DNA from 2 places in the Xenorhabdus aichiensis genome. Region 2 is predicted to be linked to the other one. Evidence: predicted binding sites of a transcription regulator. Region 2 holds the regulator's gene; the other holds the start of a gene.
What was found. Region 2 encodes sigma-54, which starts transcription at its own class of promoters, with help from an activator protein. Its sites were predicted from a motif close to GTTGGCACANNTTTCGCTNT; they were not measured.
Positions count from the first base shown of each region.

Region 1: the regulator sigma-54 is predicted to act here: its motif matches at 13,227-13,246, upstream of glnA (glutamate--ammonia ligase).

Region 1 covers NZ_JAQRFO010000004.1:78,118-93,514, reverse strand. Annotated here, with positions in the region: partial or broken gene PSI22_RS03425 (IS6 family transposase) at 1-171, opposite strand, end outside; gene PSI22_RS03420 (hypothetical protein) at 424-1,998, shown strand; gene PSI22_RS03415 (hypothetical protein) at 2,067-3,281, shown strand; gene PSI22_RS03410 (hypothetical protein) at 3,716-4,957, shown strand; gene PSI22_RS03405 (hypothetical protein) at 5,130-6,683, shown strand; gene PSI22_RS03400 (RCC1 domain-containing protein) at 6,831-8,597, shown strand; partial or broken gene PSI22_RS03395 (glutamine synthetase beta-grasp domain-containing protein) at 8,982-9,131, shown strand; gene PSI22_RS03390 (autotransporter family protein) at 9,954-12,701, shown strand; gene glnA (glutamate--ammonia ligase) at 13,369-14,778, shown strand; gene glnL (nitrogen regulation protein NR(II)) at 14,972-15,397, shown strand, end outside.
Region 2 covers NZ_JAQRFO010000038.1:26,007-41,403, forward strand. Annotated here, with positions in the region: gene degS (outer membrane-stress sensor serine endopeptidase DegS) at 1-749, shown strand, start outside; gene murA (UDP-N-acetylglucosamine 1-carboxyvinyltransferase) at 870-2,132, opposite strand; gene ibaG (BolA family iron metabolism protein IbaG) at 2,186-2,440, opposite strand; gene mlaB (lipid asymmetry maintenance protein MlaB) at 2,572-2,907, opposite strand; gene mlaC (phospholipid-binding protein MlaC) at 2,909-3,538, opposite strand; gene mlaD (outer membrane lipid asymmetry maintenance protein MlaD) at 3,572-4,078, opposite strand; gene mlaE (lipid asymmetry maintenance ABC transporter permease subunit MlaE) at 4,083-4,865, opposite strand; gene mlaF (phospholipid ABC transporter ATP-binding protein MlaF) at 4,876-5,679, opposite strand; gene PSI22_RS15555 (calcium/sodium antiporter) at 5,911-6,888, shown strand; gene kdsD (arabinose-5-phosphate isomerase KdsD) at 6,913-7,881, shown strand; gene kdsC (3-deoxy-manno-octulosonate-8-phosphatase KdsC) at 7,984-8,547, shown strand; gene lptC (LPS export ABC transporter periplasmic protein LptC) at 8,567-9,154, shown strand; gene lptA (lipopolysaccharide ABC transporter substrate-binding protein LptA) at 9,135-9,668, shown strand; gene lptB (LPS export ABC transporter ATP-binding protein) at 9,675-10,400, shown strand; gene rpoN (RNA polymerase factor sigma-54) at 10,466-11,905, shown strand; gene hpf (ribosome hibernation promoting factor) at 11,929-12,216, shown strand; gene ptsN (PTS IIA-like nitrogen regulatory protein PtsN) at 12,370-12,837, shown strand; gene rapZ (RNase adapter RapZ) at 12,918-13,769, shown strand; gene npr (PTS phosphocarrier protein NPr) at 13,787-14,059, shown strand; gene alr (alanine racemase) at 14,502-15,397, shown strand, end outside.

The sequences.
Region 1 (15,397 bases), on a different contig from region 2:
CGATGAACCCAGCGGCAGAGCGTAGAATGATCGACGGTTATCCCTCGCTCAGGCCATCATTTCTTCCAGATTACGCAAGCTCAGAACGTAGGTCAGAGACCAGCGAACACACTAAGCGATGATATCAACAGGATAATGGAGGCGTTTAAACGCATTTCGGATCAGGGACATCACTCTGGACTCGCTCAAAAACAGGGGAACTTACCTGATGACCACTTAATGCGACAGAACCCTAATTTTTATCTTAAGTAAGAATTTTATGCTGGTGATATAGAAAAGTTATCAGATGATAATTTTTTGTCATTATACTTTTTATATTGATGTATTTATATTGCAAATGTGAAGTTACCAAAGATTGTATAGCAAAAAAACAAATACACTTGGTTAATTATATTTTAAAAATAAAATTTTAGAGGTAATAAAATGGAAAATATAGCAAAAAACCCATTAACAGCATCACTTAATCAACAAGCTGATTTGATAATAGGACAAAGTTTTGTTTTTATCCTTACTTTAACACCAGATGCTCCTTTAACTGGAACTGTCGAAGTTAATTTTACAAAAGCAACTAATATCAATCCACCAACGGGTAATTTGAAATTTACGGCAGTAAAAAATAAGGATGGTAAAATAATAAAATATACCTATGTCACAATGTTAACGGTAAGTGACGCTTTAACTGAACAGGAGCAAATTACTTTTAATGTAGACACAAACCCTTCAATACCTAACATAACAACATTGAAATTTAAATGCAATCTTAGAACAATAAACTCCGATTCATTGGGATTGACTATTGACAATGTTTTTTTAGATACATTTAATTTAGAAAAAAATTCTGTAGAAAATAAAACCAAAGTATCTACGATACTGACAGATATTAACGGAAAGACACTATCTGGTGTTCCAATATATATAGATTCTTTTAGATCAAATAATTTACATGAATGTACTATTAAGGATAATAACGGTAATATTATTACACCACAACAAGTTTATACTTATGATGGATTATTTCTTAATTCTCAATCAGATGGTAGTATTGTATTTTATATCTACCCAGAAAAGTCACTTTCAATGGTGCTTGATTTGAGGTGTTCAGTTATAGACGCCTTTGACTACATCCCAGCAACATCCCCTCTATTTTTTATTAACACGGAACGCCCTAACCCTATGGATAGTCTACGAGAACCCGACATATTAGGGGGATTTCCAGGACCTTTAACTTCTAATACAGGAGAGCCAAATTTTTATGCCTCTATAGATAATTATGATAACAGTAAACGCGGAGATTATATAGTATTTATGATTAAAACTGATAATGATACTACGCCTAAGTATAGTGGATATTATGTTTCTGTTAGTAACCCAAATACAGAACTAGGACAAGGAAAATACTCATACTCTCTGCCTTATGATATTTTTAATATTTCTATTAACTACGAATTTAGTTACATAGTCATTTTTGGGGAAGCAGCTGGTTCGAAAACTTCAAGGCCATACCCTGTGACATATATGGGCGGTGCAATATATAATCCTCCTACAAATGTAACAAGAGATTATGATCTCTGTAAAGTATATACCAGCCTTGGTATTGGTAAAGCAGAGATACAACCTGACACAGGTATTAGTTATGATAGTATAAAAAGATATTTGGACAATCCAAGCACACCAAATACTGGATTATTTGTTGAGGTATTAGGGGGGAATAATATACCAGGAAAAGTTCCACTAAATTCTAAAGTCACACTAAACGTATATATCCAGTCATCAAATTGTAATACCCATAAATCCTGGACCTTACCTATGCCAATAAAGGTCGATAGTCAAGGCATTGCATCATTGTCCTTTCATATTCCCTTTGAATTTCTGAATAAAATCTACCCCTATGATAATGGTGGTCCAGGTAGTATTTATTTTGATTATGAGTTTAACATTGGAAATGAAAAAAATTATGGGGAAATTTGGGAAGGATTGATTGACACACGACCAGAATAAATAATTAATAAAAATTAATCTTGAATTAGCCTAATAAATTCCATTATCACACTAAAAAGAAAACTTACATGAATAGTAATAAAATAAACTTTGAATCATTAAGATTAGATGTGTGTTTTCCATTTTTGGCTGTTCCTAATCTATCTACTCAAGGTGTTGATGGAAGAAAAATTAAGGTTACCGCAAAAGTTCAAGACATATACGGTAATTCTTTACCTAACATTTCCATATTTGTATCTGATTCTATTTCTGGAAATTTAAAGAATGTGAAAATTTATGGTTCAGACAAAAATAAAGAAATTACCCCAGTAAAACAAGATGGTAGAGAAGGATTCTCTATAGAAACGGATAAATGTGGGGATATATTATTTTTTATTCACCCACATCAATCTCTTCCTGTTGTTTTAAACTTATATACAAATATAGTCGACTCAACAAGGTTAATGCCTGCTAAACATAAAATCTTTATCGTTAATAATTCTCTGGACAGCATGAAAATAAAGTTTGATATGCCTGAAATAATTAATTTTTGGGGGGAGTATCTAAAATCAGATGGGAGTGCTAAATTTGAAATTGATATTCCACACTACCCTGGAAAAACACTAGGTGATTACATTCTATTTTTTGTAAATGGAGAATATACGAAATATTTTATTCGAGTAGATAATAATAATGATTCAAGCACCTCAACTGAAATTCCATATGATATTTTCACGAAAAATGTATACTCTAATTTCTTCTATGTTATCATCAGAGGTTTTGGAAATATATTAGAGGAAAAATCTGTTTCATTACCTTTAACTTATAAAGGAGGTGTTATATATAAACCAGTTCCAGTAGTAGAAAGAAATTATGCTGCATGTATCGTATATACCAGCCTTGGTACTGAATCAGATGCTATAATCCCAAATGATAGTTCAATTAATTATGCTGCAATAATGCAATACCCAAATGGCCAGAAAAAAGGATTATATGTTGAAATATTAGGTACTCAAGACCCTAATAGAGAAAAAGATAAAGTCCCATTAAATATTCCTGTAACTTTGAAGTTATATCTAAACTCAATAGATAAGAGTTATGCTAAAATTTATCCAGGAAAAATAAAGGTACAGCCTTCAGGTAGGACATCCGCTGTTATTCATATTCCATTCGATGATGTTAAAGATGTTAAACTATATCAAGATGGTGGAGTAGGTTATATTTACTTTGACTATACATTTTATGACGGCAATGATCAATATGGAGAAATTTGGTCGGCAGAAATTGAAACTGATGATGACTAATGATAATTTCTGGCCTTAACAAAACAATTCATCGGTGTGGTTGTGATAATTGGCAATATTATTATCACAACGAAATAAAATGGGATTATAGATAAAACATATTGCTATCACTCTCTTTGTAACATTGTTTTTTTGTAATTACGACCTTAGTATTAATACTATTAAATCACCATTTGACGTAAAATACACTGTAATTATGAAGTTTTAAAAAATTTCATAATGGTGATTATCATAAGATGATATAGATCTATTACTATAGTAATAGATACATTAGTGATAACTATTTTTCATTATACAATGGGTTATAGATAATTTAGATTAATTGTAACAAACCTACTATGTTATTAACTCATTTAATAAATATAGATTTGCATTAAATTTAAATTTAAATTTTTGTCATTTTATTTTTTAATATATAAATAATAGAGGGAAATATGGTTAATACTGCTAAAGATATCGTGAATCTAAAATCATTAATATTACACATTGATTCTCCTTTTATATCTATTTCTCAATCATCCAATAATAATACAGATGAAATATATACTAAAGTAACAGCAACTATCAGGGATATACATGGAAAGCCCTTAGGTGGAAAAAAGATATTTATTTCTGATAGTTCTAATTCCAATTTAAAAAAAATTAAAATATATGAGTCTAATAACAGAACAGAAATTACAACTGTATCTGAAAAAAACTATGAAGGTTTTTTTGTAAAAGCAGATAAGCAAGGTAATGTTTTATTTTTCATACATCCTATAAAATCAGAGAATTTAATACTTAAATTGTTTTCTCAAATATTAGGAGACACAAAACCAATTCCAGCAGATCATGCAATATATATTGTTGATCATACATTAGATGAAATTCCTGAAAAGTATCCAGAACCAGAAATACTCAACTTTATTGAAGGAGATCTAATATCAGATGGGGAAAGTAAATTTTTAGTCAGGATTCCAGAGTATGACAATGTTCAGGATGGAGATTACATACTATTTATCGTTAATAATAAATATACTGGTAATGTCATTCAAATTTCAGGTAAAAGTTATTTAAGTAAATTTTTTCCATTACCTTATGACATTTTTGAGAAAGAAAAAGATCATTTTTCCTATTTTAGCTATATTGTCATCAGAGCCCTAGGAGATATAACTAAATATAAATCTAGACCATTGACTTTGACTTACAAAGGAAATCAACAAAATCAACCCTGGGCAGATGTTATCAGGATATACGATACTTGCCAAGTGTATTCTAGTTATGGGATTTTTCCTGACAGCATTGTATATGATACTGTTGATGATAATACGATATCTCAATACAAAAAAACTAATGATCTCGCAGGATTATTTGTACAAATAACTGGTACCAATGATCCTAATGACAGCACAAAAGTGGCTCTAGGCTCAGAAGTAACTTTAAATTTATATATTAATTCAAAAACCGGAGTTATTCATTGGTCTCGTACACGCATAATGCCATATGCAGCAGGAAATGCTGGAAAAAATGTAGAATTAATATTTCCAATACCACATGATTTATTGAAAGATCGGGAGTCTTATGAAGATAGATCAAGTATGATTTATTTTGACTATCAAGTTGGGAAAGACACCGATCTTAATGTAACATATGGAAACATTTGGCAAGCGACAATTGACACTGATATATACTCTTAAAAAACATCATTAATACTAGATACAGGGTATGAGAAAATTATATTAATATAGTTTTAAATTATTTTACATAAACTGATATATATTCATACTCTGATTATAAAAATTGATCTAAGATAATGTCCTCATGTCAATATAAGCTATTACATGAATAAAAATAAACATGGTGGTTAATATGCCCAGTAATATGCAACTTTCTCTTCCTAGCGGCTCTAGTGTTATCATAGGCCAACAATTAGCTATTACAGTTACTTTAACATCTGATACATCTATATCTCCTGAGACAGACTTCTATTTAAGTAATAATACAGCTATCATATATATAGACTCCTCTAATATAAAATTGGGTAATGGATTAGGATTGTTTATTGTTAACTTACAAGTATCACCGGAAGTCAATGATGGTGATACTATTACTTTTGATATAGGTTCATCAGATGATAACTTCCCCACAATACCCATCCAATACACAGCCAGGACTCTAGATCATAATTCTTTAATTTTAAAATGGGATTCACATTACATACAGGTTCCGCATAATAAAAATATTCCCCCAAAGGGGAAATTTGTCCGAGCTACAGCATTCGTTAAAGACGAAAATCAAAAATCAATACCTAATCTTTCTGTTGTAATCTCTGCCAACTCTATTTTCAGTTTGGAAAAGGTTAATTTTTATAAATCTGATAATATAAATAAAATAAATGTTTTATCATTTAATAATGATAATGAAATGATCTTAAATACAGATAAAAAAGGACGTTTAATTTTACATGTATACCCTAAAGAATCTCAAGCACTGATTCTTAGTTTGTACACTGAAGTATATGGTGTATCCGGGCAAATAGAATCAGAAGGGGGATTGCAAATTCTTGATAAGAATACACCGGATGATAATGATAAACTGGCAGCTCCAAGAATAGATGGGTTTAATGGAGGTGAATTAAATAATGAAGGACAAACAACATTTCTTGTCAAAGTAGAAAAATATAATGATTGTAGAAGAGGTGATGTCATTCATTTTTCAGTCAATGGAAAATATAATGATTATTATTATACTGTTGAAGATATTAACAATCTTGGAGATTATAAAATACCACTTCCCTATTCTATGTTTCCCATAGATATGACTATTGAATTCGCCTATACCGTTTCCCATAACAATAGCAATATTTTATATTCAAAATCATTAGAATTAACATACTCAGGAGAACCCTGGCCAGCTCCAACTTATTATGATAAATGTGTGGTTTACTCTAGTTTTGGACATGATGACCAAAATAATATTATACAAGAATTTCCCACCACAGAATGCATTGGGTTTAATGAAAATAATGTTGTCAACTGCTATAATATATCTAATTATTATAAAAATAAACATAGCGAGGGGTTATTTGTCCTAATTACAGGAACGAACGATCCTGATGATAAAACCAAACCACCATTAGGAAGCAAAATATATTTAAAACTGAATATCACTGCAAATTATCGCAGTCCTCATAAAACTTACCCTGGAAAAATACCTGAAACACCAGGGCCAGATGGTAAAACCGCTGTCGGAGTAATCAGTATTCCATATAATATTCTTAATGGCTGTGGTCAATATGAAGATTGTCATGCAGGACTTATTCAATTTGATTACCAAGCCACAAGTGACAATGGAACCATCCAAGCAAAATCTTGGAAAGGAAGAATTAGTACAGCTAATGAAGGTACACCGCCTGAATGTTAAATACAATGACATCACCATATAATATATAAATGTGATAATTATTATTCATTAGATAATCATGATATTTTTATTTACATTATTATTTCTTATCTGAACTTAAAACTTTACTTTCTTTTGTATAACTTATATTAATTAAAGGAATGAATTATGATTAATGAAGATGCATTACTGGCTGCACCCATTATCTCTGGAGTTAAAGATGGTGTTTTAGATAAATCTAAAATAGATGATTATATTTCATTGTACGTCCCTAAATACGAAGGAATAAGTAACAAAGACACTATTATTCTTAATTTTGTTAAAGAGTTTAACTATGAAGTTTCAGACCCTCATGGTTTAGCTGATCCTATCTTGGTCGGAAAAATTCACAAAAACGATGTTCCAGCTCAGGAATATGTAGCCTCCTATACTCGTAAACAATACTTTGGTAATGTTGAATACTCGGAACCTTTATATGTAAAAGTTATTAATGGTACATCTTCTCAGCCATCAGACAAAGAACCCTTTATCGTTATGGGTGCTCGTTATGCTGACCTTGCTGTAGCTAATGGGCTTAAAGCACCACAGCGGCTGACTGCTTGGACTAAAGAGGGTAATCCACATCCAGTAACATGGACTTATATAGGTGGAACACCATCATTCACTTCTCCTTTTTCACATATTAATTCCCCATTTTTCTATGATTCTGCTCCGTGGCTCCCCATTTCAGTTCAAGACGAACAAGGTAACAAGCTCAAAATAAACCCAATCAATGTGTTTGGTAATGGTGGTACGCTAGGTCTTCCAAAGGCAGATTTTAACGATCCAATGGAAGAGCAATATCCCTCTGCTTTTGCTGTGCTGCTCAATGACAACACCATGGTCGGTTGGGGAGGAACCTTCGGTAATTCCTATATTCAACCTGGAGTTAAAACCATTACTACAAATGGCCCCTCTTATGCTGGGCTTAATGTGGGTTCAGGTACATTATGGTATCACGGTGATTCTAATAGCTCTAACCTCCCTACTGGTTCCTTTGATGATGTGGGAGCAGGTGGAAATAGCTTTTTTGCTGTCTCGGAAGCTAACCAGCAGATGGAAGCCTGGGGAACAATGGCTGGTATTTATACTTATCCTGGAGATGGGAAGAATGTTTTTGTAGGAAATAGTTTGGCTATTACTATATATAATCCCGGTACGGAACAGATAAAAAGTTGGTGGAGTTCATCAATGGAGAACTGGAATATAGAGCCGCGTTATTCTTCTATTTCGAAACCACGTTACATTACATCAATGTCAACAAGGGGATTCGCCGTTATAGACGAAAGTGGTGATCTTTCTACTTGGGGTGATTTGAGTGTATTTGGCGACTTTAATCCCCCACATCAAGATTTTATACAAGCTGCTTCAATTACTCCCTTTATTAATCACCTTGGGGGGCCAATAGGTAATCACGCAGTTCACCGTGATGGTACATTATATAGTTGGTCGACCACAGGCTACAGCTTCGATGGCGACTCATTTAGTAATGGAGTAGATATAGCAACCACTAAACAAAAATTTCTTATGCCAGGAGGCACCCCTCCACATGGCAAAGTATATTGGGCTGGAGTGCAGAATTATAACGACGGCCCAGTGTACGAGGAATTTGTAGCTCTCAAGGATGTGGTTCAAATAACTTGCTCAGCTAATGCATCTGCGGCATTACGTCAAGATGGTACCGTATTAACCTGGCAAAATGCTGAACCTAGTAGCGTTAACTTTATACCCCAACCTGAAATAAAGAATGTAAGGGCCATCTACGCAACAGGGACAGCATTTCTTGCTCTGACAGCAGATAACAAAGTCCATACCTGGGGTGGCTCTGATGGTGGTGGAGATAGTAATGAAATACAAGCACTATTACAGGGTAAGCTGACCTACTATATGGATTAAGATGATATCTGATACCAGAATAATAGTTAGTTCACTCTAAACCAGAAGGCGCAATCAACGTTGATGTTATATGACAGGTTGCGCCTTATTGCTTACATATATTGATCAAACGCTCAACTGCATCATTAGGGTGTAATTCTGTTTTCTCCACTCCCCGATTTGGGGCAAGTATATTTAAAAACTATCCTCTTTCCCCGTGATTTTTTAGTCACCAAATAACAATATATTGATATTAAATAATTTCTTAATGTTGGCACACTTTTCGCTTTTCTCTATGCAACACCGGTTTTATAAAAATTGATCATCCAGAAATGCCCCTTTAAGATAAAATGACATCCTTCTTGCATCGTTCTATCAGGCTGACGTAACCCAGGAGAATTCAGTATGTCCATTAAGCAGATTTTATCCATGATTGAAGAACATCAGGTGAAGTTTATTGGCTTACGTTTTACCGATACCAAAGGTAAAGAGCAACATATCACCATCCCAGCCTACCAGATTGATGAAGACTTCTTTGAAGATGGAAAAATGTATCATTTCGCCTGCCTTTGAGGTCATTTTCAGATATTCTTGTCAGATTGAGTAATAATATATTCGCCTGAATTTCCTGTCTGACGCCTTTCTCAGTATGTGAATGAAAATCCTCAATATCTAATATTGATTTGGAAATTTTATATAACTCATCTATATTCCATCGTTTATGATACTTAGCATGACTTGATAGAGCATTTAATAACTGATGTAACCACGTTCTAAAATAACGACGGGATTTTCTCCCAGATGGATACAATATCTTTATTATTTGACTGTCACTTCTAAAGGGTTAGAGGTATCTATAGCCTAATGGCTTCCTTAATCGAATGCCATTGTCCGGCGTACAACCCCGTAATAATAAAAATCATCAACCAGATTTTGACAGGTGGTTGCATGTGGTGCCTTCCTTTATTTTAAGGGAGAGAGGAAAACCTGATTCAGGTGAATAGTAACTTGGTCTGACACACAATTTGATAACTACCAAAGTAAACTTGAACGAAGACACATTATCAGTAACCAGGCAAGCCGCATAGCGGCTTGCCTATAATTCAATATACAATTAAATATTATATTTTATGCAAATCAACACATTGTATGCCACGCTTAAAGATATTCACATCATCCGGCTACCAGATACAAATGTTGCATATATAGAAATTGCTATAATACTGATACATGTACCACATAAATTAGAACGAGTTGCACACCCACTACCCAAATAATGAGTTTCAAGCACAATTATATTGGCTGCGGGTAGTAATAAACATCAGGTGCTTAGCTCCCTGACTTAAACGAAACACAGGTTATTTAGGAATTCCTCTTATGAGAATATACAGATACGCTGTATTGCCAATAGCCCTTAAAGTGGCTTTATTTTTTCCTGGAATGAGCGTTAATGCAATAGCGGCCTCACCATGTAAAACCACAATTTCCGAAGATAGGACAGAACCCTGTAATCTCTCAAATGGCGAAAATCTTACTATCGATAAAGGCGTATCAATTGATATCCCCCTAGGGCCGCCAGAACAATCATATAAATATGGTCTGAAATACAATGCTGTCAATGTCGGCGGTAGCAATAATATGGCTCCGGTTACTTCCGTCGATCACATTGAAAATAACGGAATTTTGAAAGGAGAAAGTGGAGTCACAGTAACTTACAGTGGTTCTGTTGAAAAGCTGCTTAATCATGGAACCATAAGTGGAGTGAACGGAGCCATATGGGTTTCTGGTCATATGAAGATGCTGGATAACTATGGCTCAATCAAATCCATAGGTGATGATCCTAAGAAGTTACTTAATTCAATAATGATCCAGCAGGCGTTTGACTCAATTAATAATGGTCAATACGGACGAGTAAATACCATCCTGAATCAGAAGGAAGGATCGATTTATGGGATATCTGTTACAACGGCAGTACTTGAGACTCTTGATAATTATGGAATATTGTCTCAGAGGAGTATTTCCAACCATACTCACTCAACGTTTACTATCGAATCTGGCAGTAATGCCGGCACTTTCAATAATTATGGAATAGTGACTGGATCCAAAGCCATTGTTATTAACAAAGGAGGTTATCTCGAAAACCTCAATAATCAGTTTGGGAGCAAAGGAATAACTGCCGATGAGGATGCCATTCAGGTCACTGGGCAAGGCATGGCTTCATTGGATGTGAATTCCCCGATCAGGCCGTCCAAAATTAAACAGATTACCAACGCTTCCTCCATACGTGGAAAGCGAAATGGTATTTATATCGACGATAAAGGTGTTATTGATACCATCACGAATCTGGATACAGGCGTGATACAAGGGGATCAACATGCTCTATATAATGCTGGCACAATTACTAATGGTATTCACAATTTCGGTTCGATCACTGGCAATGTCGAGCTTGAAAGCGCCAGCCTTTATCTGTATGGCCCGAAGGCAATCCTTAAAGGCGATGTCTCTGGAACGAAAGATTCCGTTGTTACGATTGGGGGTAACCGCTCTACTGCGGAAAATCTAGACCTGACATACACCCACGACATGAATGTCGGAATTGTTAAGATATTATCGGGAAGTAAGTTACGTTTAGGCGACGGACATACATCGGGAAAGATTTCCAACAATATAGATAATGAGGGAGATCTTTATTTCAACCGTAGCGATAATACGACAATTTCCGCTTTAAATAACAGTGGTAGAGTCGTGGTTGGCGGAGATAACAACGCTGTAGGGCGTATGCTGACGATTACGCGTGATTATAGTGGTAATAACGGTACGGTGGTTTTATCGACTGTATTGGGAGGTGATAACTCAAAGACTGACAGACTTGTGCTGAAGGGCAGCACATCGGGTACAACTCATCTCGTGATCAACAATGTCGGTGGAACGGGTGCACCAACAGATAAAGGTATCAAAGTTGTTGATATGCAAGGTGCATCGGGCGGAAATTTTCGTTTGGTTGGTGACTATAGTTATAAGGGTGATCCAACTATTGTAGCGGGTGCTTATGCCTACCGTCTTTATAAGAATGGCACCGACAATTCAGATGAAAACTGGTATCTGCGCTCATCGTCGGGCGGTTCAAAACCCGCATACCAGGCAGGCGTTAGCGTTTACGAGGCTTATGGACGCATGTTGCAGATTCTGAATGCACCAGAGTCCTTGCGTGACCGAACCGGAGGACGTAAGGATCGGGTGCTTGGCATAGGTGAGTTCAGAAGCCCCGCTGGCGAAGACAGCACAGACGATAGTACAAGCCAGATACCCAATGGGGTATGGGGGCGAATGACCGCCACTTACGGTAAATTGTCGCCACGTGTCTCTACATCCGACGCGGATGCAACCACCTATAATATGTTCCGTGCTCAAGTTGGCATGGACAAACGTTTTTATGAAAATAACCAAGGTTCAGTCACGGGCGGTATTTTCCTGCAATATTCGAATATTGATGCAAATGCCGGCTCTGTGCATGGTGAAGGTAACATTCGTGCAAATGGTTATACGCTGGGTACGACAAGTACGTGGTACGGCAAGAACAAGTTTTATTTGGATGGCCTAGCCCAGATGACCTACTTTGACAATGACCTGAATTCAAAGACTGCTGGCCGGTCTTTGGGAAATGGTAAATCCGCGCTAGGGTATGCATTGAGTCTGGAAGCAGGACAAGAGTTTGACTTAAATCAGGCATGGTCATTGACCCCACAAGCACAACTCGTGTTCTCTTCCATAAATATGAATGGATTTCATGATCCGTTTGGAGCCAAAATCCATTTTGACCGAAGCGAAAGTCTGAAATTTCGCGTAGGCACGACGATAGACTATCGTCAAAAAGCCACACATTTATATGGTTTTTTCAATATTAATCAGGAGGTTTTGGGGCGTAATGACTTGACTAACGTCGCCGATGTTGCCTTTATCAGTGGCAATGACCGAACTTGGGGGGACGGGGGGGCGGGAGGTTCCTATAGTTGGGATAATGGAAAATCTTTCGTCTATGGTCAGGCCTCAGCCAACACCAGCCTGAATAATTTTGCAGACAGCTACGAGTTGAAGGCCAAAATCGGCATAAAGACGACATGGTGATTCAGTCAGTACCTGCCTCTGGAATTAACAGAAAACCGTGGGAATGATGTCCCACGGTGAGAGTTTTCAAAGCTTTTATATGAGCAAGAGAAATGTCTCTGGTTAAGGTCATATAAGTTCTCAGTTTATCGCGTATCTGATAATACATTGATTTTACAATCTTTACGGCTGTAGTACTAAGCATAAAAATGGCTCTTTGAAGCCGCACAGATTTTTAGGTACATCAGGCGCAGAACCCATCGAGGCGCAGGCAGCCTTGCCTATAATGACGCCGGATAGATTTATGCAAGCCAGCCATACATCAAAATGAGTATTGCAAAAACGGAGGTAACCATAGATTTTATACTCTCACACATCAGTCAAAATGGTCTGCACTTCCCTTATTTTTCACCATAATGGTGCAAATTTGTTTTTTTGCCCACCAATTTCACTAACTTAGTGCAATTTTACTTAAAACTTGACTGTGATCTCTTCGGTTTTTACCCACCAACCCACTCATCTGCTGATCTTAAAGACTTTTAAAAAGTTGGCACGCTTTTCGCAGTACTCATAAGTATCAATTTTATAAGCATTGACCCTATACAGAGACACATCATCAGCCCATTAGATAACGCCGCATGTTCCTTGCTCCGTATTATCAGGCTGATGTCAACCAGGAGAACTCAGTATGTCCGTTGAACATGTTTTGTCCATGATTGAAGAACATCAGGTGAAGTTTATTGACTTACGTTTTACTGATACCAAAGGTAAAGAACAACATATCACCATTCCTGCCCACCAGATTGATGAAGACTTCTTCGAAGATGGCAAAATGTTTGACGGTTCATCTATCGGTGGCTGGAAAGGGATCAATGAATCCGACATGGTGTTAATGCCAGATCCAACGACCGCAATGCGAGATCCTTTCTTTGGTGATGCCACACTGATCCTGCGCTGTGACATCCTGGAACCCGGCACCATGCAAGGTTATAGCCGTGATCCGCGTTCTATTGCCAAACGTGCGGAAGATTTCCTGCGTGCAAGCGATATTGCTGATACGGTCCTGTTTGGGCCAGAGCCTGAGTTTTTCCTGTTCGATGACATTCGTTTCGGCAGTTCCATTTCGGGTAGTTATTACCATATTGATGATGTTGAAGCCGCATGGAACAGTGGAACACGCTATGAAGGCGGTAACAAAGGCCACCGTCCGGGCATCAAAGGCGGTTATTTTCCGGTTCCTCCCGTGGACTCCTCTCAGGATCTGCGTTCAGCCATGTGTCTGACAATGGAAAAAATGGGGCTGGTGGTTGAAGCTCACCACCATGAAGTGGCGACCGCAGGCCAGAATGAAATCGCGACCCGCTTTAATACTATGACCAAAAAAGCGGATGAAACCCAGATTTACAAATATGTGGTGCACAATGTGGCCCATTCATTCGGTAAGACCGCAACGTTTATGCCAAAACCGCTGGTAGGCGATAACGGCTCTGGTATGCACTGCCACATGTCGCTGTCCAAAAATGGCACCAACCTGTTCGCAGGTGATAAATATGGTGGCCTGTCCGAACTGGCGCTTTACTACATCGGCGGCGTAATCAAACATGCCCGTGCATTGAATGCCTTTACCAACCCAACCACCAACTCGTACAAACGTCTGGTACCGGGTTTTGAAGCACCAGTGATGCTGGCTTACTCAGCCCGTAACCGCTCTGCTTCCATCCGCATTCCGGTTGTGGCAAGCGCCAAAGCCCGCCGTATTGAAGTGCGTTTCCCTGATCCGGCCGCAAACCCTTATCTGTCCTTCTCTGCCCTGCTGATGGCAGGTCTTGATGGCATCATCAACAAAATCCACCCTGGCGATGCGATGGACAAAAATCTCTATGACCTACCAGCAGAAGAAGCTCAAGAGATCCCAACCGTAGCCTCTTCTCTGGATGACGCGTTAGCCGCTCTGGATGCAGACCGGGAATTCCTGACACGTGGTGGTGTTTTCACTGATGATGCCATTGATGCTTATATCAAATTACTGCATGGTGAAATCGAACGCGTACGCATGACGCCACATCCGCTGGAATTTGAACTGTATTACAGTGTGTAATGCCTGATGGCATTACAACTTTCCTTTTTTGTTGCCGTGAAACTTTTGGCCCATCTTCGGATGGGTCCTTTTCCCGCACGTTTGCGACGGCAGATGACACTTGATGAACAAATCACAGACTGAACGGAGAGACTGCTCGATTTATGTCTGAATAAGGTACAATGCACCAAAAAAGTGCAAAGGTTGGATGACGATGGTTGATTTTCCCAAAGCAGAACACATACTCGACTCACTGATTAACAGTGTCTTGGTACTGGATAACGATTTGATTATCCGCTATGCCAATCATTCCGCCATGCAACTACTGGCACAAAGTACGCGTAAATTATTCGGCACTCCCCTTCCGGTACTATTCAGCTATCTCTCACTGGACACAGAATTGATGCGTTCCAGTTTGATCAGGGGTCATGGTTTTACCGATAACGAAGTGATATTGGTGATCAATAATCACTCTCATGTGATGTCGCTCAGTGCCCAACCCATTTCCGAACAGTTTATTCTGCTGGAACTCGCTCCTATGGATAGCCAGCGTCGTTTAAGCCAAGAGCAGATACAACAGGCACAGCAGGCGGCTGCGCGGGAATTGGTTCGGGGGCTGGCGCATGAAATAAAAAATCCC
Region 2 (15,397 bases):
TTATTGTTGCATTACAAGATGGTCGATTCTATGAGGCGCTGCTGGCCGGCTCGGATGCGCCAACCGATCTGGCTGTCTTAAAGGTCAATGGTAAAAATCTCCCCGTGATCCCGATCAATCACAATCGAGTTGCCCATGTAGGAGATATCGTGCTGGCAATCGGCAATCCTTACAATTTAGGGCAAACCATCACTCAAGGTATTATCAGTGCGACAGGGCGTGTTAGCCTCAGCCCTACACGCCGCCAGAATTTTCTGCAAACAGATGCTTCAATTAATCAGGGAAGCTCCGGCGGTGCACTGGTCAATACGCTGGGGGAATTAGTCGGGATCAATACGCTGACGTTTGATAAGTCAGAATTTGGTGTCACGCCTGAAGGCTTGGGGTTTGCCATTCCTACTGAACTTGCCACGAAAATCATGCATAAACTCATCCGCGATGGGCGGGTCATCAGGGGATATATTGGTATCACAGTCCAAGATTTGCCCCGTATTCGCTCGTCAGACAGCAATATCAACCAAATGCCGGGGTTGCGGGTTTTTGAAGTTGCACCGAGAAGCCCGGCTCAAAAAGTGGGGATCAAAGTGGGAGATATCATTACTAATTTCAATCACCAACCCGCGATTTCTCCGGCAGAGACGATGGATCAAGTCACTGATATCCGCCCTGGCAGTATGGTTCCCATCACCGTGCTACGTGATGGTCAATCTCTCACCTTCAAGGTTATGGTTGAAGAATTTGAAGGCTGAAGAATTTAGCATTTAACGCCTGCGGCAGCTTGCAAGATGAAGAGTATAGCCGACAACTCCGCTGCTTTTCGCTTATTCAATCCTTCGCCCAGTTCGGGCGAAGGATGATATGAGTTCAATTTAATCAGTCGACTTAATACGCTCGATATTCGCACCTAAACCACGCAGTTTATCTTCGATATGCTCGTAGCCTCGGTCAATATGATAAATACGATCGACTACCGTGGTGCCTTCAGCAATACAGCCAGCCAATACCAAGCTCGCAGAAGCACGCAAATCAGTCGCCATAACCTGAGCGCCAGATAAATTTTCAACACCGTGACAAACCACCGTATTACTCTCGATTTCTGCACGTGCGCCCATGCGAATCAACTCCGGAATGTGCATGAAGCGATTTTCAAAGATAGTTTCAGTGATCATGCCAACACCTTCGGCAACCATGTTCAACAAGCTGAATTGGGCCTGCATATCCGTCGGGAAGCCCGGATGCGGGGCTGTGCGGAATGTAACCGCCTTTGGTCGCTTACCGTGCATATCAAGGCTAATCCAATCCTCTCCCACCTGAATGTCTGCCCCAGCTTCACGCAGTTTGGACAAAACAGCATCCAATGTATCCGGCTTGGCATTACGACAAATCACCTTGCCACGGGAAATAGCACCAGCGACAAGGAACGTTCCTGTTTCGATACGATCAGGTAGCACACGATAAACACCACCTCCCAGACGTTCTACACCTTCAATCACAATGCGATCGGTGCCTGCCCCGGTAATTTTCGCGCCCAGTGTATTCAGAAAATCGGCAGTATCTTCGATTTCAGGCTCACGAGCTGCGTTTTCAATGATGGTTGTCCCTTCCGCCAGTGTCGCTGCGGTCATGATGGTGACAGTCGCACCCACACTGACTTTATCCATGACAATACTGGCACCTTTCAAGCGACCATCGACGGAAGCCTTGACGTAACCTTCATTGAGAACAATTTTCGCACCGAGCTGTTCCAGCCCAGAAATGTGCAGATCAACAGGGCGAGCGCCAATGGCACAGCCACCCGGCAGTGATACCTGCCCTTGACCGAAACGCGCGACCAGCGGCCCCAAGGCCCAAATGGAAGCCCGCATCGTTTTGACCAGTTCATAAGGTGCGCAGTATTCGTTAACGTTACTGGCATCAACAAAAACAGAGCCATTGCGTTTTACTTTGGTTCCCAAGCGGTTGAGTAGTTTGATGGTGGTATCAATATCTTTTAATTCAGGTACATTCTGTAATTCAACTGGCTCTTCCGCCAGCAGCGCTGCGAACAGAATGGGTAATGCGGCATTTTTTGCCCCGGAAATAGTAACCTCACCCGATAAGCAGGTAGGCCCTTTCACTCGAAATTTATCCATCTTAATTCTCTTGTTCAATTCAAAGTGTGCTGTTCGCGGCGAGGCAAACAACCTCAAAATCCCTGAAGTTTGCGGTCACGCTGCCACTTTGCAGGTGTATAAGTCTTAATCGACACGGCATGAATACGATTATCAGCAATGTATTCCATCAGAGGGGCGTAAACAGCCTGCTGTTGTTTGACACGGCTCAGGCCATCAAAAAACTCGCCAACGGCAATTACCTGAAAATGGCTGCCATCACCGCTAACAATAGCGTCATCAAGTGCCAGTGCTTTCATCAGCACTTCTTTAATTTCATTAGTATCCATAATTTGCTCACACTCGTCGTTAAAAATAATAATAGTCGCCTATCCTAATGGAAACCAGACGACTCTTAAACCAAGAAAAACGCCCTTGTAAGAGGATGACTTACAAGGGCGATAATTATGGGAAAAGGGAATTACATGTCAGGCATATCAGCATCAAAGAGACTTTGCAGGCCATAAAGTGCTATCAGTGTCTCCAGGCGTTCACTTATGCCAGAAAATGTTAACCGTTTGCCACGTTGCTGCATGTCTCCTTTTAGGCGGACAAACAACGCCAGCCCCGTGGAGTCCACATGCTCAAGCCGAGAAACATCAATATTTTTGATCTCAGCCAGAACGCTGTCTTTTTGCTGCCAAAGCGGAAGTAAACTGTCACGATCCAGTGTACCGTGAAGAAATAGTGTACTTCCCGTTTGTTCCCAACTTATCTTTCCGTCATCAGACGTTTGGCTTATTTCCCGGTTTTTCATGTCACTTTTTCTTTTCTAAAGTGATTGGCGTTTTCGCGCTGATTTTCAACTGTTCTGTCAGAGCATCAATCCCTTTCTGGCGCAGGATATCTGCCCATTCATTCTGCTTGGTCGTGATCATGCTTACGCCTTCCGCAATCATGTCATAAGCCTGCCAGTAACCTGTCTTGCTATTTTTACGCCACTGGAAATCCAAGCGAACAGGCGGCTGACCATTTTCATCAGTAATAGTGACCCGGATAGCCGCTATCGTCTTGCCCTCCAATGGCTGTTCTGGCGCAATCTGGTAGTTCTGGCCATGATACATCGCCAGAGCCTGACCATATGCCTGCTCTAAATAAGATTCAAACGCCTTGAAATAGGCTTCGCGCTGTTCAGGCGTCGCCTGCCCGTAGTAAGTTCCAAGAACCAGTGCCCCTGCATATTTTACCTGCACATAAGGCAACAGTTCTTCACGCACAATCTGACGCAGAACTTCTGGGTTTGCCTGAACTTGAGGCTGATCATTCTTCAAACGGGTGAAGGTTTTTTCTGCTGCATCTTTCATCAATGCGTAAGGGTTGGTTTGATCAACTGCGCTGGCCAATGGTGCAACCACCAACAGCGCAACCATAAGTAATCGCTTAAACATAAATGCTATCTCTCCTAAGCCGTGGATTGCAGATTAATGTGCCGGAGCTGAATCAGATTTTGCCTGACCACCGTCACCGCTTTTATATAAGAACTGACCGATCAAATCTTCAAGCACCATTGCAGATTTAGTGTCCTCAATACGATCTCCCCCTTTCAACATGGATACCCCCATATCAGGGTCATAAAAACCCACATTCATTGCAACATATTGCTCGCCCAATAGCCCTGATGTCCGAATAGAAAGCGAGCTGGTACTTGGAATATTGTCGTACTGAGTAAAAAGATCCAGTTCAACCTGTGGAGTATAGGTTTTTTGATCCAGCCAGATTCGCTCTACACGACCAATCACAACCCCACCAATTTTTACGGGTGAACGCACTTTCAGTCCACCAATATTGTCAAATGCAGCAGATACGCGATAGGTTGTCTGGCTACCAAATGACCGAACATCAGCTACTTTCAAACATAAAAAGACGATTGCAACCAGTGCAATCAAGACAAAACACCCAACCCAAATTTCATTTTTCTTGTTTTGCATCGATTTAGTTCCCAAACATCAGTGCTGTCAGCACAAAATCCAAACCCAATACTGCCAAAGACGCATGAACTACTGTGCGCGTCGTCGCCCTGCTGATCCCTTCTGATGTTGGGATAGCATCATAACCATTGAACAGTGCAATCCATGTGACCGTAATGGCAAAAGCTACGCTCTTAAGAAAACAGTTAAGCAAGTCTTTTTGCCAATCCACCGCCGATTGCATCGAAGACCAGAAAAAACCAGCATCAATGCCTTTCCAATCCACACCTACTATCGCGCCTCCGATGATTCCAACGGCGACAAAGATCAGCGACAGTAAAGGCATACTGATAAAACCAGCCCAAAAACGCGGAGCAATTACCCGACGCAGCGGATCAATCGCCATCATTTCCAAGCTGGAAATCTGCTCCGTGGCTTTCATCAAACCAATTTCTGCGGTCAAAGCTGAACCCGCCCGACCCGCAAACAACAGCGCCGTGACGACTGGCCCCAATTCACGCAGCAGTGACAAAGCCACCATCATGCCCAGGCTACCCTCAGCACTGAATGTCGTTAAAACCAGATAGCCCTGTAAACTCAGAACCATACCGATAAACAAACCGGAAACCACGATGATCAGCAGTGACTGAACACCGACGCTATACAGCTGCTGACATAATAATTTCCATTGTTTGGCGGGTTCTGGCTTACCAATGATTGCACTGAAAAGCATAAAGCCAGCACGGCCGAATGAGGCCGCAACCTCGATCGCTCGTTTGCCCAGCGCAGCCAGTGCCCGTGTTAACATCAACATTCCATTATCCTAATAACTCAGTTTTGTAATCCCCCGCAGGGAAACGGAAAGGCACCGGCCCATCAGCAATGCCATCAAGGAATTGCCGTACCCGATGATCCTGATTCATTCTTAACTGCTCCGGTGTACCTTCTGCAATGACCGTCTTCTCAGCCACAATGTAAGCATAATCAGCAATACTCAATACTTCAGGTACATCGTGGGAAACCACAACACAGGTGACACCGAGCGCATGGTTAAGCTCATCAATTAATTTGACGAGAATGCCCATCGTGATAGGGTCCTGACCAACAAAAGGTTCATCGAACATAATGAGATCGGGATCGAGTGCTATCGCCCTCGCCAATGCAGCCCGCCTAGCCATGCCGCCAGACAATTCCGATGGCATCAAGTGCGCAGCCCCACGCAGCCCGACGGCCTCCAATTTCATCATCACCGTGGTGTGAATCAACTCCTCGGGCAATTGAGTATGCTCACGCAAAGGAAAGGCGACATTGTCAAAGACATTCAGATCCGTAAACAGCGCACCTGACTGAAATAACATGCTCATTTTCTTACGGGCAGCATAGAGACGTTGGCGGGACAATGCCGGAATATTATCGCCATCAAACCAGATCTCGCCGCGTTCAGGGCGGATCTGCCCACCAATCAGGCGCAGCAGGGTAGTTTTCCCTATGCCTGAAGGCCCCATGATGGCAGTCACTTTTCCTTTTGGAACGGTCAGATTAATATCAGAAAAAATCGGGCGTTGACCACGAGTGAAATACATGCCGCAGATCTCAATAAGATTTGCTGTTTGTTGACTCATTATTTGATAGCCCCTAACCGTTAATAAAACTTGTTTCTTACTGTTTTTAAATAATCAGTCATGCATACTACAAAAAAATTGCCAAATTTGCGTTAGCAAAGTTATGACAAATTTTACTTTTTACCGCTTGACCGTCAGAATATATAAGTCTAGCTGAATAAACATTTCATGTTTAAAAATCAACCATTATTAGCATTATGTTCGGAATAAATTTTATTTAAGGAACACCCCATGTTTCTGACTATTGCCCTGCTCATTACCGGGTTGATTTTACTGGTGTATGGCTCTGATAGATTAGTATATGGTGCTGCGGTTTTTGCCCGCTCACTGAAAATACCCCCCTATATCGTCGGTTTGACAATCATGGGAATCGGAACTTCACTGCCAGAATTGATGGTGTCTATCACAGCCGCTCAAGATGGGCTACCGAACATGGCTGTAGGCAATGCCATTGGTTCCAATATTACCAATCTGCTACTGATTACTGGCGCTGCATCACTCATTCGACCGATCACGGTGAAATCAGATATCCTGCGGCGGGAGTTGCCGCTGATGTTGCTGATTACTGCATTTGTAGGCTATATTCTGGCCGACAACTACCTGAGCCGCCTAGATGGTATCGTCCTATTACTCACCGCCTTGTTCTTTATCTCCCTAATGATCAAAATGACAACGATTTCCCAAGACGATGGCCTAGACAGCTATACACAGGAACGAGATGCAGAATTACCCGTCGAAGGCAACAAAGGCATCGCACTTCTCTGGGTTGTTTTAGGATTGATTATCCTCCCCATTTCTACCCGCATGGTGATTGACAATGCGGCTGTGGTTGCACGTATTTATGGCATCAGTGAGCTGATTATTGGCCTGACAATTCTGGCGGTAGGAACCAGCCTGCCTGAACTTGCCACTTCGATTGCGGCGGCCATTAAAGGCGAGAATGATATGGCGATGGGCAATATCATCGGCTCAAATGTTTTCAACATCACCCTCGTATTGGGTATCCCCGGTATACTTTCACCCAGCGCCATTTCACCTCAGGCCTTTTCCCGAGACTTCTGGGTCATGATGGCTGCCAGTGTGTTATTCACGATATTCTGTCTGGGGAGAAAGCATCGATTGAACCGATTAAACGGCGTCCTGTTACTGGGCTGTTTTATCGCTTATTTTGTCGTACTTTTTGTTTCTAATTATTACGGTACTGATTAATTGCCGATGACGTGGGAAGTAAAAATGTCTAAGATCGATTTTCAACAAGCAGGTAAAAAAGTATTACAGGTCGAACTCGACGGATTGGCAGAACTGGAACAATACATTAATGAAGATTTCAGCCGGGCCTGTGAGTTGATGTTTAGCTGTGAAGGAAAAGTCATTGTCATGGGGATGGGCAAATCCGGTCATATTGGACGGAAAATTGCCGCCACATTTGCCAGTACGGGTACGCCCTCTTTCTTTGTCCACCCCGGTGAAGCCAGCCACGGCGATCTCGGTATGGTGACGTCAAAAGACCTCGTGCTGACAATCTCCAATTCCGGTGAATCCAATGAAATCCTTGCCCTGATCCCCGTCCTCAAGCGGCAAAAAGTTCCACTCATCTGCATGACAAACAACCCAAACAGTAGCATGGGGAAAGCTGCCGATATCCATCTGTGCATCAAAACGCCACAGGAAGCCTGCCCGCTTGGGCTGGCGCCCACCACCAGCACGACGGCGACACTTGTCATGGGGGATGCTCTGGCCGTTGCGCTCTTACAGGCCCGTGGCTTTACCGCTGAAGATTTTGCCCTTTCCCATCCGGGCGGCACACTGGGACGCAAACTTCTATTACTGACCAGTGATTTAATGACCACCGGCGATGATATTCCCCGTGTTCCTTATACCGCGACACTACGTGAAGCCTTGGTTGAAATCACCCGCAAGAAACTGGGAATGACCGTCATCTGCGATGACGATATGCAGATCAAAGGGATTTTCACTGACGGGGATTTGCGCCGTGTTTTCGATATGGGAACCGATTTAAACCATGCAAACATCTCTGATGTTATGACTGCCGGCGGTGTCCGCATCAAGCCCCATACACTGGCCGTTGATGCCCTGAACCTGATGCAGTCACGCCACATCACTTCCCTTCTGGTCACTGACGGTGACAAATTGCTCGGCGTACTGCATATGCACGACCTCTTGCAGGCGGGGGTAGTATAAGGTCGGTATATACCCAGCAGAGAAAGATGAAGGGTTAGAGTATGTATAAAGCACAGGCAATGGTATAAGCAGCTGTGGTATAAACCTTAAGAGAATTCCTGAATGAGTCAAAAAACGTATCTGGACACCTGTTATGGCCCAGTCAACGAAGAAATTATCGAAAAAGCCAGTAAAATCCGTCTACTGATTTGTGATGTTGATGGTGTGATGTCAGATGGCCTGATATATATGGGCAATCAGGGTGAAGAACTGAAAGCCTTTAACGTTCGTGATGGTTACGGCATCCGTTGTCTGATTACCTCAGGTATTGAAGTCGCTATCATTACTGGCCGTAACGCTAAATTGCTGGAAGATCGCGCACAAACACTGGGTATTACACATCTTTACCAAGGACAGAGTGATAAGGTTTTGGCGTATAAGGAACTGTTAGATAAACTAACGTTACAGCCAGAACAAGTCGCTTATATTGGTGATGATCTTATCGACTGGCCTGTAATGGCACAAGTTGGGTTATCTGCTGCGGTTTCTGATGCCCATCCTCTGCTGCTGCCAAGAGCGGATTATGTGACTCGGATTGCAGGTGGCCGTGGTGCAGTCAGGGAACTTTGTGATTTGGTGCTTTTCGCTCAGAATAAGCTGGAAGGTGCCAAAGGGTTATCAATATAAGACTAAAATTGAAAAGAGAATGAGCAGAATTCAATCCTGGCTGATCGGAACACTGGCATTGATCGCGCTTGCGCTGATTGGCTGGAACTTATCCAATTTAAATGAAAACGCTTCATCGCCGATTGTGGATGATGGGCATCCCACTTATCAAACACAGGAAGCCACTTCTTTTGTCTATGATCCCGAGGGCAAGCTGGCTTACAAACTGGTGGCAGATGATGTACAGAACTATACGGAAACCAAACTGACTTGGTTTACCAAACCCATATTGACAACCTTTGCCCCCAATAGCACTGCCGAAACACCGACATGGACAGTACGCGCAAATAAAGCAAAGCTGACCAACGATAACATGCTCTATCTGTACGGCTATGTCCAGCTGGATAGCCTGACCGATGCATCACAACTGCAACGGATCACGACAGAAAATGCGACCGTCAATCTGGTGTCTCAAGATGTCTTATCCGACGACCAAGTCACTCTGATTGGTGTCGGCCTGAAATCTGTTGGCATGAAAATGCGTGGCAATCTGCGAAACAAAACTGCTGAATTGATTGAAAAGGTGACGACTCACTATGAGATCCCAAATGAACAACCTAATCCGTAATACCGTTATTGCCAGTACCCTGTTTGCAGTCAGCCTGCCCGTACTGGCATTGAAAGAAGATACGAAACAGCCCATTACCCTTAATTCTGACAGGCAATCTTTGGATTTAACGGGGAACGTAGCCACATTTACGGATAATGTTAGCGTAAAACAAGGCTCAATCGACATTCATGCGGATAAAGTCGTTGTCACTCGCCCAGAAGGGGATGCGAAAAAAACCGTTATTGAAGCCTACGGTAATCCGGCGACTTTCTATCAGTTACAAGATGACGGCAAACCCATCAAAGGGCATGCCTCAAAAATGCGCTATGAGATGGATAAAGAGCTGATGACGCTGACAGGTAATGCCTATCTTGAACAACTCGACAGTAACATCAAAGGCGATAAAATCACCTATCTGGTGCCAACACAGCAAATGGAAGCCTTTAGTGACAAAGGTAAACGTGTTACTACCGTCCTGTTGCCTTCCCAGCTACAGGAAAAAGGTTCCAGTGTTAACAACAAGAGTAAATAACGACGTATGGCAATTTTAAACGCAGAAAATCTGGCAAAGGCTTATAAGGGTCGCAGGGTCGTTGAGGACGTCAGTCTGACCGTCAAATCAGGCGAAATCGTGGGTTTGCTTGGCCCCAATGGTGCAGGTAAAACCACGACCTTCTACATGGTGGTCGGCATTGTGCCACGTGATACTGGCACCATCACCATCGATGATGAAGACATCAGCCTTCTGCCGCTACATGAACGCGCCCGCCGAGGGATAGGCTATTTACCGCAAGAGCCTTCCATTTTCCGTCGTCTGAGCGTATTTGACAATTTGATGGCAGTCTTGGAGATCCGCAAGGATATTACACAAGAACAACGAAAAGAGCGGGCAGAAGAATTGATGGAAGAGTTTCACATCGCCCATCTGCGTGACAATCTGGGACAGTCACTTTCCGGTGGTGAACGCCGTCGTGTGGAAATTGCCCGTGCTCTGGCCGCCAACCCGAAATTCATTCTTCTGGATGAACCTTTTGCTGGCGTCGATCCCATCTCCGTACTCGATATCAAAAAGATCATTCAACATCTGCGGGACTATGGGCTGGGAGTTCTGATTACAGACCACAATGTCCGTGAAACACTGGATGTCTGCGAACGCGCCTATATCGTCAGCCAAGGGCAGTTGATTGCCCACGGCTCCCCGGAAGAGATTCTCAACAACGAGCAGGTCAAACGCGTTTATCTGGGTGAGGGTTTCCGTCTTTAATCCTGATTCTGTCAGGCGTCATTCAGGAGAGATTCCAGAGAAATTCAGGAGAAAGTGGTAACGCTATGAAGCAAAGTTTGCAACTCAGGCTCAGTCAGCAACTGGCGATGACGCCACAGCTCCAACAAGCTATCCGTTTGTTGCAACTTTCTACGCTTGAGCTTCAACAAGAGATTCAGCAGGCTTTGGAAGCTAACCCACTGCTTGAACAGGATGATCTGCATGAGGAAATTGACAGTCAGGAATCCCCTGATGCGGCAACTGAGGTGATGGATACCCGCGAAGCGCTTGAACAGAAGGATATACCGGAAGAACTGCCATTGGATGCCAGTTGGGATGAAATTTACACGGCTGGCACCCCTTCGGGGACAAACAGCGATTACAGTGCTGAGGATTTTCCCGTCTATCAGGGTGAAACCACTCAAACACTGCAAGACTATCTGATGTGGCAGGCAGGATTGACGCCGTTTACTGAAACGGATTCTGCCATCGCCACCTCCATCATTGATGCGATTGATGATTCCGGCTATCTGACAGTTTCAATCGAAGAGATCCTTGCCAGCATTGGCGATGATGAGCTGATGCTGGAAGAAGTGGAAATCGTACTCAAACGCATACAGCATTTCGATCCGATTGGTATTGCCGCCCGCGATTTACGTGAATGCCTGCTTATTCAACTTTCAGTGCTGTCAACAGAAACACCTTACCTGAACGAAGCCAAACTGGTTGTCAGCAAATACCTTGAACTATTGGGCAATCGAGACTTTCGTAATTTGTTACGTCAGAGCAAATTAAAGGAAAACGCCCTGAAAGAAGCCATCGATATTATTCAATCATTGGAACCCAAACCCGGATTAGTGGTCAATACAGGTGAATCCGAGTATGTTATTCCTGATGTGCTTGCTCATAAAGAAAATGAAAGCTGGCAAGTCAAACTGAATACCGATAGCATCCCCCGTCTGCGCATCAATCAACACTACGCAGCGTTGGGGCAACAGTCCCATAGTGAAAGCGACAGTCTGTTCATTCGCAATAACCTGCAAGAGGCCAAGTGGCTGATAAAAAGCCTCGAAAGCCGTAATGACACATTATTGAAAGTTGCCAGCTGTATTGTTGAGCGGCAACAGGATTTTTTTGAATATGGTGCAGAGCACATGAAACCGCTAGTACTGGCAGATATCGCCTATCAGGTTGAAATGCACGAATCCACCATTTCCCGTGTGACAACACAGAAATATCTGTATAGCCCACGGGGCATTTTTGAATTGAAATATTTTTTCTCCAGCCATGTCAATACCGATAGCGGAGGTGAAGCCTCTTCTACTGCGATACGGGCACTGGTGAAAAAACTGGTCGCGGCAGAAAACCCGGCCAAGCCACTGAGTGACAGCAAATTGACCAGCATACTGGCCGAACAAGGCATTCAAGTAGCGCGTCGAACTGTCGCAAAATATAGAGAGTCGTTATCCATCCCGCCTTCAAACCAACGCAAAAAACTGGTTTGAACAACACAGAGAAGGAAAACACTATGCAACTCAATGTCACAGGCCACAATATTGAAATCACCGATGCATTACGCAACATTGTGAATACAAAATGCGGCAAACTGGATCAATATTTCGATAAAATTAACCTCATTCAGGTCATACTCCGAGTGGAAAAAGTGCAGAAAATCGCTGAAGCCACGGTGTATATCAATGGAGGTGAGTTGCATGCAAGCTCAGAGCATGAAGACATGTATGCGGCAATTGATGCGCTGGCAGATAAGCTGGCACGTCAATTGACCAAACACAAAAGTAAATTGAGACAACATTAACAGCTTTCTGGCAACGGGGCTGTCATAAACTCATCACTGTTCTACCTACATACCCAATAGATTTCAGATGAAAGGTATAAGTATAAACAGTGCATCAATACCGGGTGCCTCCAGTCAGGCATCCGGTATTACAGGCCCTAAGTGAATAAAGAAATGAACAACGAAACAGATTTACCACTAAGCTCGGTGCTTTCGCCCGAATGTACACGCAACAACGTACCTTGTTCGAGTAAAAAGCGCGCCTTAGAGATTATCAGTGAACTGGCATCAAAACAGCTTGGATTACCGGAAAATACCGTATTCGAGGCCATTCTTTCCCGCGAAAAAGTGGGCACCACAGGTATCGGCAACGGGATTGCCATTCCTCACGGCAAACTGGATAAAGAGTGCTCACACAATGCCGTTGGCGTGTTTCTGAATCTGGAACAGCCTATTGCCTTCGATGCCATCGATAATCAGCCTGTTGACTTGCTATTTGCTTTATTGGTGCCGTCTGACCAGTGTCAGACCCATTTACATTCACTATCATTGATTGCAAAGCGTCTTGCAGATAAGAATCTCTGCCGCCGCCTGCGTTCAGCACAAAGTGACGAAGAGCTATATAAAATCATAACTGAATAAATAGCGATTAAAATTATTGGGAAGCAACAAAACAGCAGCGGTTCATTAGAACCGCTGAGATATTAAAGGGGAGTCATCTCATGGTGCTGATGATAGTCAGCGGTCGTTCCGGCTCCGGTAAATCCGTTGCCCTGCGTGCGCTGGAAGATATGGGGTTCTATTGTGTCGATAACCTGCCAGTGGTCTTATTGCCGGAACTGGCAGGCACACTGGCTGAACGCGCTATTTCAGCGGCGGTTAGCATAGACGTGAGAAATATGCCGGAGTCGCCAGAAATTTTCGAAGAAGCTCTGACGAAACTGCCGGACACGTTCTCGCCACAATTGCTGTTTCTTGATGCGGATCGCAACACCCTGATCCGCCGCTACAGTGACACGCGTCGCCTGCATCCACTATCAAGCAAAAATCTGTCGCTGGAAAGCGCTATTGATCAAGAAAGTGACCTACTGGAACCCCTGCGTTCACGGGCAGACTTGATCATCGACACCTCTGAAATGTCCGTGCATGAATTGGCAGAAATGCTCAGAACACGTTTACTGGGCAAACGCGAACGCGAACTGACGATGGTGTTTGAGTCTTTCGGCTTTAAACATGGCATTCCGATTGATGCCGATTATGTTTTCGATGTGCGTTTCCTGCCGAACCCACACTGGGACCCTAAACTGCGGCCAATGACCGGTTTGGATCGTCCTGTGGCTGCCTTTTTGGATCGCCACACAGAAGTACACAATTTTATTTACCAGACTCGCAGCTATCTTGAACTCTGGCTGCCGATGCTCGAAACCAATAACCGCAGCTATCTCACCGTGGCAATTGGTTGTACGGGTGGTAAACACCGTTCCGTCTACGTCGCTGAACAATTGGCGGACTACTTCCGTTCCCGTGGCAAAAACGTGCAATCACGTCACCGCACACTGGAAAAACGTAAATAATATAATAACGGCAGAGCATGACAGTCAAAAAACGGCTTGAAATTAAAAATCGGCTTGGTATGCACGCCCGACCTGCAATGAAACTGCATGACCTTGTGCAGCAGTTTCAATCGCAGGTCATTCTGCGCAACAGCAGCAATATTCAAGCCGAAGCCCACAGCGTGATTGCCATGCTTATGCTGGATTCCGAACAAGGCAGTTACATTGAAGTCGAAGCGACGGGGTCGGATGAGCAGCAGGCACTGGCCGCCATTATTGAGTTATTTAATGCCGGATTTGATGAAGAATAAACACTTTCCTACTCTTCCCTACCCTTTTCTTCCTTTTAAACACTGAATCATCTCACTATAAAATGCCATTTCTTAAGCGAAATATCGTTTTTTCGCAGTTCCTACCATTTACGACTATATATCGTTCAAATAATACCATTGTCGAATAAGCAAACAATTATAAATATTCAACAATGGATACCAAGTGTAAAAATCAACCCAGAATCACGCCATATTCCTCTCATTATTCCCTCTGCCAGCCATCATCCATAGAAGATCATTAACATTTTAAAGTATAAATTTAGCTTATAGTATTGCCTATTTACAAATAGTATTCCTATTACAATCAAAGTTCCCCCCATAAAGCTTAACCATATGAAATTAATTAATAAAAAATTTATCATTAAGGGGTATTCACACTCGGAGCATTTTACAGTTCAAATATTAAACCGGAGATTACTTCATGCGTTTTAATAAAACCACACTGGCAATCCTTCTTGGCCTGACCCTGTGCCAAGGCACTGCTCAAGCCGCCCCTACGCTTTCTTTAGACAATACTCAGGCAGAACACGTTGCAGCTACTAACAACGCTTGGGTTGAAATCAACACGACGACTTTCGAAAATAATATCCACACACTACAAAGCAAACTGACAAAAGACACCAAAGTGTGTGCGGTTCTGAAAGGTGATGCCTACGGTCATGGTATCGATTTACTGATGCCCTCTATCATCAAAACAGGCCTACCTTGTGTAGGAATTACCAGTAATGAAGAAGCTCGCATCGTGCGCGAAAGCGGCTTCAAAGGGCAATTAATGCGCATCCGTGCGGCGGCCGCGACTGAAATTGAAAGTACGCTGGGCTACGACATGGAAGAAATCGTTGGCGATCTAGAACATGCTAAAACCATTGATGCCCTTGCCAAAAAACACGGCAAAACAATCCGTGTCCATTTGGCTCTGAACACTGGACGTATGAGCCGTAACGGGCTGGAAATGAAAACTGAGCAGGGTAAACAAGAAGCGCTGAAAATCACTCAGTTGCCTAACCTGAAACTGGTCGGCATGATGAGCCATTATGCCCTCAAAGATCTGGATGCGATCCGCGAAGGTGTGAAAGATTTCAAAGAACAAACGGCTTGGTTGATCAAAGCCGCCAATCTGAAGAGAGACGAAATCACTCTGCACGCTTCAAGCTCTTATGCGTCAATCCGCGTACCGGAAGCACAATTCGATATGGTGCGGGTCGGCAGTGCACTGTACGGCGTTCTGACCCCTGAGTACCCAGAATTCAAGCCGCTGATTCAGGTAAAAACCCGTGTTGCTTCTGTTAAACCCTATCCTAAAGGTAATGGTGTCAG